DNA from 3 places in the Streptomyces sp. NBC_00878 genome. Region 3 is predicted to be linked to each of the others. Evidence: riboswitches for the same ligand, from Rfam matches in the RefSeq annotation. Region 3 holds a riboswitch; each other region holds the start of a gene.
The links. Region 3 has a riboswitch for cobalamin ahead of metE (5-methyltetrahydropteroyltriglutamate--homocysteine S-methyltransferase). Riboswitches for the same ligand answer to the same signal wherever they lie in the genome.
Positions count from the first base shown of each region.

Region 1 (5,516 bases), 8.0 Mb from region 3:
TGCTCCTGCCAGTAGCGGGTGGTGAAGTTGCCGGACCGCAAGAAGCGGGTGACTCCGGTCGGCAGGGTCACGCCGCCGGACACCGTCTCCTTGAGCACGGTGAAGTGGCGTGCCGTACCGGAGATGCCCGGCAGAGTCCTGGGTGCGCTCCAGGTGACGAAGGTGTCGTAACTGTCGCTGTAGTAGTAGCTGCCGTCGCCGTATCCGTCGAAGAAGATCCGCCACGCGCCGTTGTCGAGCTGCACCAGCGCGGTGCCCTCGCGCGTGCCGCCCCAGCCCGCCCAGTTCCCGGTCCTGCTGATCGTGTACGGGCCCGCGAGCGCGGTGCTCGTGGCGTACTCGATGTACTTCGACGTCTCGTTCTTCGTGAGGGCGTGGTACGTCGAGCCGATCTTCACGATGAACGTGTCGATGTGGTTGGCGCCGATGCCGGACAGCGCCACCGGTGAACTCCAGGCGGTGAGCGCGGAGTTGGTGGCCTTGAGCAGATACGGCGTGAAGATCCACTCGTTGCTGGTCACCGAGCAGGACACGATGACGTTCACGCTGCCGTCGCTGTCGACGAACCACTCCGGCGCCCAGGCGCGCGACAGGTTCGCGATGGGGACGGTGTAGTCGTACAGGAACGTCCAGTTGCTGCGGTCCGAACTGCGGGCGAAGCCGATGGTGGTGCTGGTGTCCTGCCAGGTGTGCGTGGTGTAGGTGATGTAGTAGTAGCCGTCGGTGTGCTTGAAAACGCTGGCGTCGCGGATGCGGCCCGCGGGCGGTGTGTACGCGGACGCCTTGAGGAGCCGGAAGTCCGTCGCGTCGTCGGACTGGTAGACGTTCACCGTGCCGTCGTTGCTGTTGAGGAACGGCACGATCGTGTAGCGGGTGGCCGATCCGGGAGGCGGCGCGGCCGCGGAGGCCGTGCCGAACAGGCCGGGCACACCGCCCATGACGAGCGCCGAGGCCGGCAGCGCGGCCATCGCCCGCAGCAGGCTTCGACGTGACGGCGCGAAGGGGTGGACGGCGCCGGTCGCGTCCGGGGAGACGACGGGTCTGTGGGAGTTGTCTGGCGTGATCATGTGCGGCTCTCCTCGTTCGGACTGTGCTGCTGGTGCTGCCGAGCGGAGTCCCAAGTGCGCACGAATTCACTGAGGTTGGGGCGTGCGCACACGCTCTGACGGGTCGACATATCGAACGTAGTTCGGCAAACCGGTCAGAACGTAGAGTGCGGCCGTGAGCACGTCAATAACTTCGACACACTCAGCCCCTTCTTGGCCGAGGCGGGGATGCGGGCTCGGGCGGAGTGGTGCCGTGCCGTCAGGCGGGCGTCCGCCGAGGCCTCACTCGCCGAGCGCCCGTCCGACCCGCACATTCCAGCGCCCGGCCCGCCCGCTGAACTCCGTCACGGTCAACGGCGGCACATCGACGCGCCAGAACGCCGATTCCGGTGCCCCGAGTGCCCGCACCACCCCGGCCCGTACGATCTCCGGCTCGACGACGGCGACGATCCGCACCGAGCCCGCTCCCGAACCCGGTGCTGAGCCCGAAGCCGAGCCTGGGCCCGAGCCGAGGGCCGGATCCGCCGCCGTCTCCAGCCACTTCGCCACTCGCTCGCACAACCCGCTCACCGACTCGCCGCCGTGCGGGGCGGACGACGGGTCCGCCAGCCAGCGCCCCACGGCCTCCGGTTCGTCGGCGCTCACCTCGGCGAGGGTCGCCCCGCGCCAGCGGCCCACGTCCAGGCCGGCCAGTTCCGGCTCGATGACGGCGGCGGCCACGGAGGCGATGGTGTCGGTGTCGAGCCCGAGCGCCGCGGCCGTCTCCCGGCAGCGAACCGTGGGTGAGACCAGAACCCGGTCGGCGGTGGGCAACGAGCCCGCGGCGGCCCCGGCGAGCCGCAGCCCGGCCGCGTCGACGGAACATCCGTCGTCGAAGCGCGCCTCCCGCAACGCCGAGTTCATCGCTGGTGAGATCAACATCACTCGGCTGGTCATCGGCCCGCCCTCGCGTTCCCCACGTGCTCAACACCCCTGTCCGTACCGGGAATTGGGGGCGTGACCAGGACACCGGCGCGCGCTCCGGGGCCCATGCGCCCTTGGCCGCGCCTCCGCTTCGCGGTACCTTCTCGTCGATATTGACGACGGTACGACGGAAGCCGGTGAGAATCCGGCACGGTCGCGCCACTGTAAGCCCCGCACCAGCCGCCTCCCGCCCGGGAGGTGAAGGTCGAGCGAAGTCAGACCCGTGGCCGTCGTCCTGTGCACCACCGAGATGGGACGCGAGTTCCCCCAGGAGGTCCTGCCATGGCGCAGTCCGCCGTCGCTCAGCCGACCGTAACCACCCCCGACGTACCCGCAAAGCTGCCGATCGGCGCCATCGCCCCCTGGGCGGTCTTCCTCGGCATCCTGATGCTGGTGCTGCTGTACTTCGTCGGCGCCGAACAGGGCGCCACCTCCGTGGTCTCCGGCGAAGGCGTGCACGAGTGGGTGCACGACGCCCGCCACCTGCTCGGCTTCCCCTGCCACTGACGGCGACAAAGAACCGACAGGACAACTCAATGAACTCCGTCACCGTCAGAAATCTCCTGGTGCGCGGCATGCTCGCGGGTCTCGCCGCGGGTGTGCTCGCCCTGGTCGTCGCCTACTTCCTGGGCGAACCGCGTGTGGACGAGGCCATCGCCTTCGAGGAAGCCCACGCCCACGGACACGGCGGGGAGGAACTCGTCACCCGTGGGATGCAGTCCACCGGCGGCCTGTCCACCGGCGTCCTCGTCTACGGGGTCGCGTTCGGCGGCATCGCCGCCCTCGCCTACTGCTTCGCCCTCGGCAGGATCGGCCGCTTCGGGCCGCGCGCCAGCGCGCTGCTGCTGGCAGCCGCCGGTCTGGTCGCGGTCTACCTGGTGCCGTTCCTCAAGTACCCGGCGAACCCGCCCGCCGTCGGCGACCCCGACACCCTCAACCAGCGCACCGCGCTGTTCCTCCTCATGATCGTGCTCAGCGTGCTGCTGGCCGTCGCCGCGGTGATCCTCGGCCAACGCCTCGCACCGCGCCTGGGCAACTGGAACGCCACCCTCGCGGCGGGCGCGTTCTTCGTCCTGGTCATCGGCCTGGCGTACGCGTTCCTGCCGTCCTTCAACGAGGCGCCGGAGGGCTTCCCCGCCACCCTGCTGTGGCAGTACCGGCTGGCGACCCTGGCCATCCAGGTGGCCCTGTGGACCGCGTACGGCCTGGTCTTCGGGCTGCTCGCGGAGCGCCTGCTGGCTCCCGAGCCGGCCGGGGCCGACAAGGAGAAGGCGCCCGAGAGCCGGGCAACTCCCGTCGCGCACTGATCCGTCGCGCACTGCCCGTTGGCACGCGAAGGGGCCCCTGGAGAACCATCCCGGGGCCCCTTCGTATGTGTGCGTGCGGCAGGTGCGTACGTCGTCGGCATTCCCTATTTCTGGAACACGTTCTACGGTGTGCGCCGTCAGGTCCGGGTGGCCGAACGCGTGGGTCAGTGGGAGCCAGGAGGCGCCGTGCATCTCGAATACACGCCGGAGCAGCAGCGGTCGCGCACCGAACTGCGCGCCTACTTCGCCGAGTTGGTCCCAAACGACATGCACGCTCGCTATGGCGCCCCGGCGGCGCAGAAGCGCTTCTACCGCGACACCATCCGCCGGCTCGGCCGCGACGGGTGGCTCGGCGTGGGCTGGCCGAAGGAGTACGGCGGACGCGGTCTGACCCCGATGGAACAGTTCATCTTCTTCGACGAGGCCGCCCAGGCCGGCGTACCGCTGCCGCTGATGGCGCTCAACACGGTCGGGCCGACCATCATGCAGTTCGGCACGGACGAGCAGAAGAGGTACTTCCTGCCGAAGATCCTCTCCGGCGAGATCGACTTCGCGATCGGCTACAGCGAGCCCGACGCGGGCACGGACCTGGCCGCCCTGAAGACGAAGGCCGTCAGGGAGGGCGACGAGTACGTCGTGAACGGCCAGAAGATCTGGACGACGAACGGCGACACGGCCGACTGGGTCTGGCTCGCCGTGCGCACCGACCCCGACGCCCCGCCGCACAAGGGCATCACCATGCTCCTCGTGCCGACCTCCGACCCCGGCTACTCCTGCACGATCATCAACACCCTCGCCTCGCACGACACCACCGCGAGCTATTACGAGGACATCCGCGTCCCCGTGTCCCGGCGGGTCGGCGAGGAGAACAAGGGCTGGCGGCTGATCACCAACCAGCTCAACCACGAGCGGGTCACCCTCGCCGCGCACGGCACCATGGCCATCCGCGCCCTGCACGACGTCCAGCGCTGGGCCATGGAGACAAAGCTCGCCGACGGCCGCCGCGTCGTCGACCTGCCCTGGGTGCGCCGCCGCCTCGCCCAGACCCACACGAAGCTCGACGCGATGAAACTCCTCAACTGGCAGATGGTGAACGCCGTCCAGGAGGGCACGCTCACCCCGCAGGACGCCTCCGCTGTCAAGGTGTACGGCTCCGAGGCCCGCCGGGACGCGTACGCCTGGCTCATGGAGGTCGTCGCCGTGCCCGGTGTCCTCAAGGAGGGCTCCGCGGGCGCGGTGCTCCACGGCGAACTGGAGCGCGGCTACCGTTCGGCCGTGATCTTCACCTTCGGCGGCGGCAACAACGAGATCCAGCGGGAGATCATCTCGTGGATCGGCCTGGGCATGCCGCGGGTGCGGCGGTAGCCGGGTGTGACGAGGATTCTTGGTTGGCGAAAAAGAGGGATGGCTGACACCGGTCAGACGTTCGATCCGCGAGGAGCGGAACCTGAGGTTGAAGAGTTCTCGCATGGTTCTGGGAATTCGGTCACGGGAACGGAAAGATCGGGGGGCTCACTCGGCGCTCGCGAACAGGTCGGGCGCCGCTCCATGCGATGGGAGACCGATCAACGATGTCCACTCCGGTGCGGAGCAGAATACTGACGGCCGCGCTCGCGCTCTCGGCCATGACGGCCCTCGCCTTAGGCGCGACCGCCACGACCGGCGCGGCAGCGGCCCCCGCTCCCGCGAAACAGGGACCAACCTCGGTGGCGTACGTCGAGGTGAACAACAACAGCATGCTGAACGTCGGCAAGTACACCCTCGCCAACGACGGCGCCAACGTCTTCGACGTCGCCGTGATCTTCGCCGCGAACATCAACTACGACACGGGCACGAAGGCGGCGACCCTGTACTTCAACGACAACGTGAAACGCGTCCTCGACAACGCCGCCACGCAGATACGGCCGTTGCAGCAGAAGGGCATCAAGGTCGTCCTCTCGGTGCTCGGCAACCACCAGGGCGCGGGCTTCGCCAACTTCCCGTCCCAACAGGCGGCTTCGACGTTCGCGAAACAACTGTCGGACACCGTGGCCAAATACGGCCTCGACGGCATCGACTTCGACGACGAGTACGCCGACTACGGCAACAACGGCACCGGCCAGCCCAACGCCAGCTCGTTCGTGTACCTGGTGTCGGCACTGCGCGCCAACATGCCGAACAAGATCATCAGCCTCTACAACATCGGCCCGGCCGCGTCGCG
Region 1 covers NZ_JAPEOK010000001.1:10,155,616-10,161,131, forward strand. Annotated here, with positions in the region: gene OHA11_RS44280 (AbfB domain-containing protein) at 1-968, opposite strand, end outside; gene OHA11_RS44285 (histidine phosphatase family protein) at 1,329-1,982, opposite strand; cobalamin riboswitch at 2,093-2,230, shown strand; gene OHA11_RS44290 (CbtB-domain containing protein) at 2,292-2,516, shown strand; gene OHA11_RS44295 (CbtA family protein) at 2,546-3,316, shown strand; gene OHA11_RS44300 (acyl-CoA dehydrogenase family protein) at 3,503-4,681, shown strand; gene OHA11_RS44305 (endo-beta-N-acetylglucosaminidase H) at 4,888-5,516, shown strand, end outside.
Region 1: it holds a riboswitch for cobalamin, as region 3 does, so the genes downstream of both, OHA11_RS44290 (CbtB-domain containing protein) here and metE (5-methyltetrahydropteroyltriglutamate--homocysteine S-methyltransferase) in region 3, are expected to answer to the same signal.

Region 2 (5,516 bases), 6.4 Mb from region 3:
GCTTGTCGAACCAGGCCCGGTAGTCGGCCAGCGGCACGCGCGCGGGGGCCGAGGCCAGCTGCTCCTCGGTCAGCCACTCGACGTCGTGACCACCGGCCGCGATGAGCCGGTGGATCAACTCGTCGCCGTTGTCCGGGTATTCGGTCAGGGCGTACCCGGCGTCTCGCAACGCGTCGAGGACCCGTACCGCCGAGGCGGGGGTGTCGAGGCCGACCGCGTTGCCGACCCGGGAGTGCTTGGTCGGGTAGGCGGTGAAGACGAGCGCGAGCTTCTTCTCCGCGTTCGGCTTGTGCTTCAACCGGGCGTGGCGCACGGCGATTCCGGCGACCCGCGCGGCCCGCTCGGGGTCGGCCACGTACACCGGCACATCGTCCGGACCCTGCTCCTTGAAGGAGAACGGGACCGTGATGAGGCGCCCGTCGAACTCCGGGATCGCGACCTGCATCGCCGCGTCCATGGGGGACAGGGCGGCATCGGACGCGTCCCAGGCGGCCTTCGACGAGGTCAGGCAAAGTCCTTGCAGGACAGGGATGTTGAGAAGGGTGAGCGCGCCCACGTCCCAGGCCTCTTCGTCGCCGCCCGCGGACGCCTCCGAAGCGTGCGTGCCGCCGGCGGCGAGGACGGTGGTGACCAGCGCGTCCGCCCCGCTGATCAGCTCGTACACGCCCGACTCCGCGCTGCGCAGCGAACCGCAGTACACGGCAAGGGCGTTGGCGCCCCGGGCCTCGATCGCGTCGCACAGCGTGTCCACGAAGGCGGTGTTGCCGCTCAGTTCGTGGGCGCGGTAGAAGAGCACGGCGACGGTCGGACGCTCCGTATCCAGCACGGGGTCGCCGTGGACCCCGTACTCCGGCATCTCCCGCGGCCCCTCGAAGCCCTCGCCCGTCAGCAGCACGGTGTCGGAGAGGAAGCGGGCCAGCTCGGTCAGGTTCTCCGGGCCGCCCTCGACGAGATAGCGCAGCGCCTCCGCGACCACACCGGCGGGCACGGACGACTCGGCCATCAGCTCCGCGTCGGGAACCGTCTCCCCGCCGAGCAGCACGGTCGGGATGCCGGACGCCTTGAGCGCGGCGAGCCCGTCCTCCCAGGCACGCTTGCCGCCCAGCAGCCGTACGACGGCGACGTCCGCGCCCTCGACCAGCGCGGGAAGCTCCTCCACGACATCCACGCGGGTCGGATTGCCGATCCGGTACGCGGCGCCGGAGGCACGGGCCGCCAGCAGATCCGTATCGGCGGTCGACAACAACAACACTGTGCTCATGCGGGTGCTCCCGGTGGAATGAAAGGCAGTCCTGTCGGCGCGCCGGACTCGATGAGCCGCCACAGCGCGTCCGTGTCCGCGTGTTCCTCGATCAGATCGCCGAGCCGGTCCAGCTGCTCCTCGCGCAGCGCCGCGAACGACGTGCCGGCGGCCGGTACGAAGCGACGCCCCGCGGCGGCCGCCACCTCGCGCAGGAAGGCCCGCCGGAAACCGTCCGACTCCAGCGAGCCGTGCCAGTGCGTACCCCAGACCTCGCCGACCCGGCAGCCGTCCAAGAAGGGTTCCCCGCCTGTGACTTGGGCGACCCCGTGGTGGATCTCGTACCCCTCGACGGACTCGCCGAGGGCTTCGCCGACGGGCCGCGTGAGCGTCTTCTCCCGCGCGAACCGCACCCGCACGGGAAGGAGCCCGAGCCCGTCCACCCGCCCGGCGCGCGACTCGACCTCGTCCTCGATGTGCTCGCCGAGGATCTGGAAGCCACCGCAGATACCGAGGACGGGACGCCCCTCCGCGGCCCTCCTGACGAGGGCGTCCGCGAGGCCGCGCTCCCGCAGCCACTCCAGGGCCCGGACGGTGCCCCGGGTGCCGGGTACGACGACGAGGTCGGCGTCGACGAGTTCCTCGGCCCGGTCCACGAACCGCACGACGACGCCCGGTTCGGCGGCCAGCGCGTCCACGTCCGTGAAGTTGGACATCAGGGGAATCGCGCAGACGGCGACCCGCAGGATGTCCTCGCCGACGGGGGAGGAGACCGCCGACTCCCGGACCGGGCCCCTCAGCGAGACCGCCATCCCGTCCTCCTCGTCGATGCCGAGACCGTGCTGGAAGGGCAGCACTCCGTACGTGCGACGCCCGGTGAGGCTCTTGAGCATGTCGAGGCCGGGCTCCAGCAGGGACACGTCCCCGCGGAACTTGTTGACGAGGAACCCGGCGACGAACTCCTGGTCCTCGGGCGAGAGCAGCGCGACGGTCCCGAAGAAGGAGGCGAAGACACCCCCGCGGTCGATGTCGCCGACGACGAGCACGGGCAGCCGCGCGTTGCGCGCGATCCCCATGTTCACGATGTCCGTCCGCCGCAGATTGATCTCGGCGGGACTGCCCGCCCCCTCACAGATCACCGCGTCATACGTGCCCCGCAACTCGGCGAGGCACTCCAGCACGGTCCCCAGGAGCTGTTCCTGCCGCCCGCCGTGATAGCCGCGGGCGCTCATCTCTCCGACGGGCTTGCCCATGAGGACTACTTGACTGCTCCGGTCGCTGCCCGGCTTGAGCAGTACGGGATTCATGAGCGCGGTGGGCTCCACGCGCGCGGCCTGCGCCTGCATGGCCTGCGCCCGCCCGATCTCGGCGCCCTCCCGCGTGACGAACGAATTGAGCGACATGTTCTGCGCCTTGAAGGGCGTGACCTTGACGCCGTGGCGCACCAGCCACCGGCAGATCCCGGCGGTCACGACGCTCTTGCCCGCGTCGGAGGTGGTCCCGGCGACGAGCAGCCCGCCACCCATGCCCCCGCTCATTCCCCCACTCGTTCCCCCGCTCATGACGTACGCCCCTTCGTGCGAAGGCTGTTGACGAGGAGCCGCCCGGCGACACTCACGCCGAGCGCGAGCCGGCTCACGCGCCGCGAGAGCCGTACGGCCCGCTCGATGTCCCCGACCTCCACGGCCCGCCCGCCACCATTGAGTACAGGCCGGTGCTCGACCCTTCCCGCATACGAGAGCATCCCGCCCAGCCGCACGCCGAGCGCCCCCGCGAACGAGGCCTCGACGGGCCCGGCGTTGGGGCTCGGATGCCTGGCGGCGTCGGCACGCCAGGCGCGTACCGCCCCGCGCGGATCGCTTCCCGCGACGGCCGCGAGGACGGCGGTGAGCCGCGCCCCCGGCCACCCCGCGACATCGTCGAGCCGCGCGGAGGCCCACCCGTACCGCCGGTACCGGGCGGACTTGTGCCCGACCATGGCATCGAGCGTGTTCACGGCACGGAACCCGACGAGCCCCGGCACACCGGCCGCGGCACCCCACACGAGGGCGCCCACGACGGCGTCGGAGGTGTTCTCGGCGACGGACTCGACGACGGCGCGGGCGATCCCGTCGGCGTCCAGCGCCTGCGGATCCCGCCCGCAGAGGTGCGGCAGCCGCTCGCGGGCCACCTCCATGTCCCCGGCGGCGAGCGCCCCGCCGATGGCCCGGGCCTCCCGCCCGAGCGAGGTCCCGCCGACAACGGACCAGGTGGCGGCGGCGGTCAGGGCGACGGAGGCGACACGAGAGGCCCGCACGGAACGGCCGGCGAGCGCGGCGAGCGAGGTGGCAGAGCCCACACAGACAGCGGTGTGCAGCGCGCCCCACCCCCGGTGGTCCCGCCACAGCACCCGCTCCATGGCTCCCGCGGCGCGTCCGAACGCGGCGACCGGATGCCCCCGGCGCGGATCGCCGAGCAGCAGATCACCGAGGAGGCCGGCGGCGGCGCCGTACGCGAAGACGCGATCGGCGTCACGCATCGGTTAGCCGACCGTCAGGTCGGGCACAACCGTCGCTCGACAGGCACTTGGGCAGCCGCGCATGGCGATATGTCCTCACTCAGGGTGTCCACGCCCTGGTTCGACGAGACCGACGGCGAGAGTTCCTGGCTCCCGGGGCATCGACTCCCCGGTAACAGTGGCGGGACCGCGCCGGATTCGCACCGGCTTCCTCTCCTGCCGCCGTACATGGCTCCGGCAGTCCACCACGCCCACGAACACCCGTCAACTTGCTGTTGACCTGCGGCGCTGTGGTGTGCTGAGCCCCACACCGCTGAAATTTCGTCAGCTACTCGATTCGGCGGTTTCTGGGCTCTTTCACGACGGTCAAGGTGGGAACACTGGAGGGAACGACAGTACGAACACTGAGAGCGCCGACGAGCGGCATTGGGCACTTCGGGCGGGGAGACGAACCTGGTGTGGCCGAGCCTCCGCTGCCCTCGGCAGCGGCTGGACACGGCGCTCGGGGTCGTCGCGGTGAGGACGCGGTGTCGGTGCGCTGACTTGTGGGGCTGGAGGAGGTCGGTGTGATCGACAGGGACCTGTCGGAACGGGTGTGGACCAGGAGCAGTTATTCCCAGGGCAACCAGGAATGCGTGGAGATGGCTGTGGAGTCGCTCCACGTGCTGATACGTGACTCGAACTGGCGCCGGGGGAGCAAGCTCGCCTTCCGCCGCGCGGCATGGTGTGGTTTTCTGGCGGGGCTGGTGTACCCGGGCACGGACGGCTCTTGACGATTCGTCCGGAGGGACGGGAGGTACGCATATGGGAGAGCGAGCCAAGCCATCCACCTCAGCGCACATGGGGAAGCCAGGTACTGGGGGAGCCAGACTGGCGGCGGCTGCTCCACTGACACTGTTCTGCTCCGTGACGGGGGCGCTGGCCGTCGGCCTGGGGGCTCTCGCGGCACTGCTGGTGCCGGGCGGTGCCGCGCGCGGTCTGGTCTGGCTGGTGGTGACCTCCGTCATCGCGGTGGGTGCCGGTCTGTGGTGGGGGCTCACTCCGGTCACGGAGCGGATCCGGGTTCTGAACCGCGTTCTGGCGGCGGCTCAGTTCGAGAGGGCGCCGAACCGCTGACAGGAGTCACCCGCGAATTTTCGGAGCGCAGGCGCAGCGTCCTGCCGAGCCCGGCACCGAGCGCCGTGACCAGGGCGGCGCCGATGGCTCCCAGCACCGCCGTGGTGAGCGGCGTCGCGGCCCCGAACGGGACACTGGCGGCGACCCTGCTGGCCATGGTGACGCTGAACAGCAGGACGCTGCCGCATGCCGTGCCGAGCAGCAGCCGGACGGAGAGCAGGCGTATCTCACCGTCCACCCGGGCGCTCTCCACCCGGATCAGCGCCTCCGTCCACTCGGGCCGCTGCATGGCGTACGACTTCAGGGTGCTGTCGTCGAGGGGGACGGGCCCTTCCTGATCCGTGGACTCGGCGGGCGCTCTCGACGCGTCGCCGCCCGGAACGGTGCTGGCCGCGCGTAACGCCCGCCACCACGCTCGTGTTCCGAAGACCGCCATGGGCCCTCCCCCGATTCCCGCCCGGGCCGTCCCGTCCCGGGGTCAGATGTTGACCAGACTCTCCTTGACCGTGTCGATCAGCTCGATCATCCGGTCACCTTGGTACGCGATGGTGCTGATGTCCTCGAAGCACTCCCGGTAGCGGGCCGTGAGACCGAGGTCGTCACGGTTCGACAGACCGCCGCCGGGGCCTTCCCGGAACAGTAGGTCGTCGTCGTCCTTGAACC
Region 2 covers NZ_JAPEOK010000001.1:8,521,515-8,527,030, forward strand. Annotated here, with positions in the region: gene cobN (cobaltochelatase subunit CobN) at 1-1,261, opposite strand, end outside; gene OHA11_RS36965 (cobyric acid synthase) at 1,258-2,766, opposite strand; gene OHA11_RS36970 (cobalamin biosynthesis protein) at 2,799-3,758, opposite strand; cobalamin riboswitch at 3,855-3,991, opposite strand; gene OHA11_RS36975 (DUF397 domain-containing protein) at 4,304-4,510, shown strand; gene OHA11_RS36980 (hypothetical protein) at 4,783-5,289, opposite strand; gene OHA11_RS36985 (helix-turn-helix transcriptional regulator) at 5,332-5,516, opposite strand, start outside.
Region 2: it holds a riboswitch for cobalamin, as region 3 does, so the genes downstream of both, OHA11_RS36970 (cobalamin biosynthesis protein) here and metE (5-methyltetrahydropteroyltriglutamate--homocysteine S-methyltransferase) in region 3, are expected to answer to the same signal.

Region 3 (5,516 bases):
CGCCCTGACCCGGGCGGCCGGCGGCGAAGGCAACCTGCTGGAGCTGGCCGTGAACGCGGCCCGCGCGAAGGCCACCGTCGGGGAGATCTCCGACGCGCTGGAGAAGGTGTACGGGCGGCACGCGAGCCAGATCCGTACGATCTCGGGTGTGTACCGCACCGAAGCCGGCGAGTCGCCGTCCGTCGCGCGCACCCGCACGCTGGTGTCCTCCTTCGAGGAGGCCGAGGGGCGCCGGCCGCGCATCCTGGTCGCCAAGATGGGCCAGGACGGGCACGACCGCGGCCAGAAGGTGATCGCGACCGCGTTCGCCGACCTCGGCTTCGACGTGGACGTCGGCCCGCTGTTCCAGACGCCGGGCGAGGTGGCCCGCCAGGCCGTCGAGGCGGACGTGCACATCGTCGGAGTGTCCTCCCTGGCAGCGGGGCACCTGACCCTCGTACCGGCGCTCAGGGAGTCGCTCGCCGAGGAGGGCCGCGAGGACATCATGATCGTGGTCGGCGGGGTGATTCCGCCGCAGGACGTGCCCACGCTCGGTGAGATGGGCGCGGCTGCCGTCTTCCCGCCCGGCACGGTGATCCCGGACGCGGCGTACGACCTGGTCGAGCGCCTGGCCACCGACCTCGGACACGACCTCTGAGCCCCGTGGCGATCCAACTCGACACCTATGTGAAGGGCGTTCTCGACGGAAAGCGAGCGCTGGTGGCGCGCGCCATCACGCTCGTCGAGTCGACGAAGCCCCAACACCGCGCGCTGGCACAGGAGTTGCTGACCGAGCTGCTGCCGCACAGCGGGAAGGCGCGGCGGATCGGCATCAGCGGCGTGCCCGGCGTGGGCAAGTCGACGTTCATCGACGCGTTCGGGACCCTGCTCACCTCGCTCGGGTACCGGGTCGCGGTGCTCGCCGTCGACCCGTCGTCGAGCCGGACGGGCGGGTCCATCCTGGGCGACAAGACGCGCATGGAGCGCCTGGCCGTCGACCCTGCGGCCTTCATCCGCCCCTCCCCCACCGCCGGGACGCTCGGCGGGGTCGCGAAGGCGACCCGGGAGTCGATCGTGGTGATGGAGGCGGCCGGTTACGACGTGGTCCTCGTGGAGACGGTCGGCGTCGGCCAGTCCGAGACCGCGGTCGCGAACATGGTCGACTCCTTCCTGCTCCTGACCCTCGCCCGGACCGGCGACCAGTTGCAGGGCATCAAGAAGGGCGTCCTGGAACTGGCGGACGTCATCGCCGTCAACAAGGCGGACGGTCCGCACGAGCGTGACGCCCGGGGCGCGGCAAGGGAGTTGGCGGGCGCACTGCGGCTGATGCATCCGGCCGACGCGGCCTGGACCCCGCCGGTACTGAGTTGCAGCGCCCGGGAGGGCACCGGCCTGGACACGGTCTGGGAGCGCCTGGAACAGCACCGCACGCTCCTCGAATCCACCGGCCGCCTCGCCGCCAAGCGCCGCGACCAGCAGGTGGACTGGACGTGGACGATGGTCCGCGACGAACTCCTGGGCCGACTGCACGCAGATCCGACGGTCCGCGCACTGGCCCCGGACCTCGAACGCCAGGTAAGGGAAGGCGAGTTGACCGCAACCCTGGCGGCCGAGCGGATCCTGAGAGCCTTTGAAACCGGGCCGAGCTGACCCACCTCGGGGGCGCGGGGCTGTATCGATATGCGGCTCCTTCCTCACTCTCGGCTTCTCCCCCATCGTGGGCGCGACCAGCCCCCACCGGGCCCGCACCCAAAATCGACGCATCCGACCCATACCCCGTAGGCTGGCAAGCGCAGCTGGTTCGCCCCGTCCGCCAGGCGGGATGCGTCGCAAGAGGGAACCCGGTGGGAATCCGGGACTGCCCCGCAGCGGTGAGTGGGAACGACCGCCGTCATACGCACTGGGCCCCAAGAAGCGGGGCCTGGGAAGCGACGGCCAGTAGGTGTCCTCCGTACGGAGGACGCGCCCACGAGTCCGAAGACCTGCCATCTGCCCGTACGCGACCGATCGCGTACGGACATCCCGGTGACCTCGTGGGCGGGTCGGCGTACATATCCGGCGGACGACCGCGCTTGTCGCGCGAGGTACCTTGCCGGGTTCGTCACCCCTTCGCGTTCACGTCCGTCCCGGGATCTCAGGGAGACATCTCGCGAAGGAGAGTTCCGTGACAGCGAAGTCCGCAGCCGCGGCGGCACGGGCCACCGTGTACGGCTACCCCCGTCAGGGCAGGGGCCGGGAACTGAAGAAGGCGATCGAGGGGTACTGGAAGGGCCGCGTCGACGCCGACGCCCTCCGGGCCACCGCCGCCGAACTGCGCCGCACCAATTGGCGGCAACTGGCCGAGGCCGGCCTCCACGAAGTGCCGACCGGCGACTTCTCGTACTACGACCATGTCCTGGACACCAGCGTCATGGTCGGCGCGATCCCCGGGCGCCACCGCGCCGCGGTCGAGGCCGACGCGCTCGACGGCTACTTCGCGATGGCGCGCGGCACCCAGGACGTGGCGCCGCTGGAGATGACGAAGTGGTTCGACACCAACTACCACTATCTGGTACCGGAGTTGGGGCCGGACACCGTCTTCACCGCCGACTCCGCCAAGCAGGTGGGCGAACTCGGTGAGGCCCTCGCCCTGGGCCTCACCGCCCGCCCGGTCCTCGTCGGCCCCGTCACCTACCTCCTGCTCGCCAAGCCCGCGCCCGGCGTGCCCGCCGACTTCGACCCGCTGACCCTGCTGGACCGGCTGCTGCCCGTGTACGCCGAGGTCCTCGCCGATCTGCGGGCCGCGGGCGCGGACTGGGCGCAGCTCGACGAACCGGCCCTCGTCCAGGACCGCACACCCGCCGAACTCAACGCGGCCGCGCGCGCCTACCGCGACCTCGGCGCCCTCACCGACCGTCCCAAGCTGCTGGTCGCCTCGTACTTCGGCCGGCTCGGCGACGCACTGCCCGTGCTGGCCAAGGCTCCGGTGGAGGGTCTGGCGCTCGACTTCACCGAGGCCGCCGCGGCCAACCTGGACGCCCTGGCCAGGGTCGGCGGTCTGCCCGGCAAGCGCCTGGTCGCGGGCGTGGTCAACGGCCGCAACATCTGGGTGAACGACCTGTCGGCGTCCCTCGCCACGCTCGGCACACTGCTCGGGCTGGCCGACCGGGTCGACGTGGCCGCCTCCTGCTCACTGCTCCATGTCCCCCTCGACGCCACCACCGAACGCGACATCGAACCGCAGATCCTGCGCTGGCTCGCCTTCGCCCGCCAGAAGACCGCCGAGATCGTCACCCTCGCCAAGGGCCTCGCCCAGGGCACCGGCACGATCACCGGCGAACTCGCCGCCAACCGTGCCGACTTGGCCTCCCGCGCGGGCTCCCCCATCACCCGCGACCCGGCCGTACGGGCCCGCGCCACCGCGGTCACACAGGCCGACGCCCGCCGTTCCCAGCCGTACGCCGAGCGGGCCACGGCCCAGCGCGCCCACCTCGGGCTGCCCCTGCTGCCGACCACCACCATCGGCTCCTTCCCGCAGACCGCCGAACTGCGCACCGCTCGGGCCGACTTGCGTGTCGGCCGGCTCGACGCGGCCGGATACGGGGAGCGCATCAAGGCGGAGATCCAGGAGGTGATCGCCTTCCAGGAGAAGACCGGCATCGACGTCCTCGTGCACGGCGAGCCCGAACGCAACGACATGGTCCAGTACTTCGCCGAGCAGCTGACGGGCTACCTCGCCACGCAGCACGGCTGGGTCCAGTCCTACGGCACCCGCTATGTCCGCCCGCCGATCCTGGCCGGCGACATCTCCCGCCCGGAACCGATGACGGTGCGCTGGACGACGTACGCCCAGTCGCTCACCGACCGCCCGGTCAAGGGCATGCTCACCGGACCGGTCACCATGCTCGCCTGGTCCTTCGTCCGCGACGACCAGCCGCTCGGGGACACCGCCCGGCAGGTCGCCCTCGCCCTGCGCGACGAGGTGAACGACCTTGAGGCGGCCGGGACTTCGGTCATCCAGGTCGACGAACCCGCCCTGCGCGAAACCCTGCCGCTGCGCGCCGCCGACCACCCCGGCTATCTGGCGTGGGCCACCGAGGCGTTCCGCCTCACCACGGCCGGGGTCCGGCCGGACACCCAGATCCACACCCACATGTGCTACGCCGAGTTCGGCGACATCGTCCAGGCCATCGACGACCTCGACGCCGACGTCATCAGCCTGGAGGCCGCCCGCTCCCATATGCAGGTCGCCCGCGAACTGGCCGCGCACGGCTACCCGCGCGAGGCCGGGCCCGGCGTCTACGACATCCACTCACCGCGCGTCCCGAGCACGGACGAGGCAGCCGCCCTGCTGCGCAAGGGACTTGAGGCCATCCCGGCCGAACGGCTGTGGGTCAACCCCGACTGCGGCCTGAAGACCCGCGGCTGGCCCGAGACCCGGGCGTCCCTGGGGAACCTGGTCGCGGCCGCCCAGACGGTCCGCGCGGAGCTGCCCGCCAACTGAGCCGCCTGGCCGACTGATTCACCGATCCGATCAATCCAGCTGATCCGACCGGCCGAGGACTTGTGTGCCCCCGGCCGGTCCTCGGCACCGTGATCGGGCATCCGGCGCTCGTTCTCCCTGGTGCGTCAGGTGAGTTCCGTCGCCACCAGCTCGGCCGCCCTGGCGACCAGCGGGTTGTCCGAGGGGCCCTCGGGGGAGTGCGTGGTCGACAGGACGGCCAGCACCAGGGGCGGCCGTCCGGGAGGCCATACGACACCCACGTCGTTGGCGACCCCGTACGACGAGCCGCCCCCGGTCTTGTCCGCGAGGGTCCAGTCGCCGGGCAGGCCGGCGCGGAAACGCTCGGTGTTGGTGGTGTTGGCGATGAGCCACCCGGTCAGGCGTTCGCGGTCCTCGGACGGAAGCGCCCCGCCGATGACGAGCCGTGCGTAGGTCCGCCCGATGGCGCGAGGGCTGGTGATGTCGGTCGTGCGCCACGGTTCGGCCGAGTTCAGCTCGGGTTCCCACCGGTCGAGCCGGGTCGTCCGGTCGCCGACCGAGCGGCAGAACCGGGTGACCGCGGTCGGTCCGTCCAGCTCGCGCAGGAGGAGGTTCGCGGCCCCGTTGTCACTGTGGGAGACGGCGGCGGCGCACAGTTGCTCGACGGTCATGCCGCCCGCGACGTTCTCGTCGGTGCCCGTGATCGGGGCGTAGCCCGCGGCCGTGACGTACTCCTTGGTGTACCGGATGCGCCGGGCCAGGAACTCACCGTCGCGGTCGAGGTCCCGCAGGACGGCCGCGGCCGTGAGCGTCTTGAACACCGAGCACATGGGGAAGAGTTCGTCCGCGCGGTACGCGACGGTCCGGCCCGTGGCCGTGTCGTGGGCGAGGACACCGAGGCGCGCGGAGTGCTCCCGCTCCAGGTCGCTCAGCCGTCCGGAGAGTCCAGAGAGTCCGGAGAGGCCGACTCCGCCGGGAGCTGAGGCCTGTGCCACGGTCGGGGCGGCCGCCACCAGTGCTGTGCCGGCGCCGAGGGCCAGTACCGTACGGCGGTTCGGGCGGGAGCGGGAGCCGG
Region 3 covers NZ_JAPEOK010000001.1:2,136,788-2,142,303, forward strand. Annotated here, with positions in the region: gene scpA (methylmalonyl-CoA mutase) at 1-637, shown strand, start outside; gene meaB (methylmalonyl Co-A mutase-associated GTPase MeaB) at 643-1,629, shown strand; cobalamin riboswitch at 1,760-1,984, shown strand; gene metE (5-methyltetrahydropteroyltriglutamate--homocysteine S-methyltransferase) at 2,144-4,462, shown strand; gene bla (class A beta-lactamase) at 4,588-5,481, opposite strand.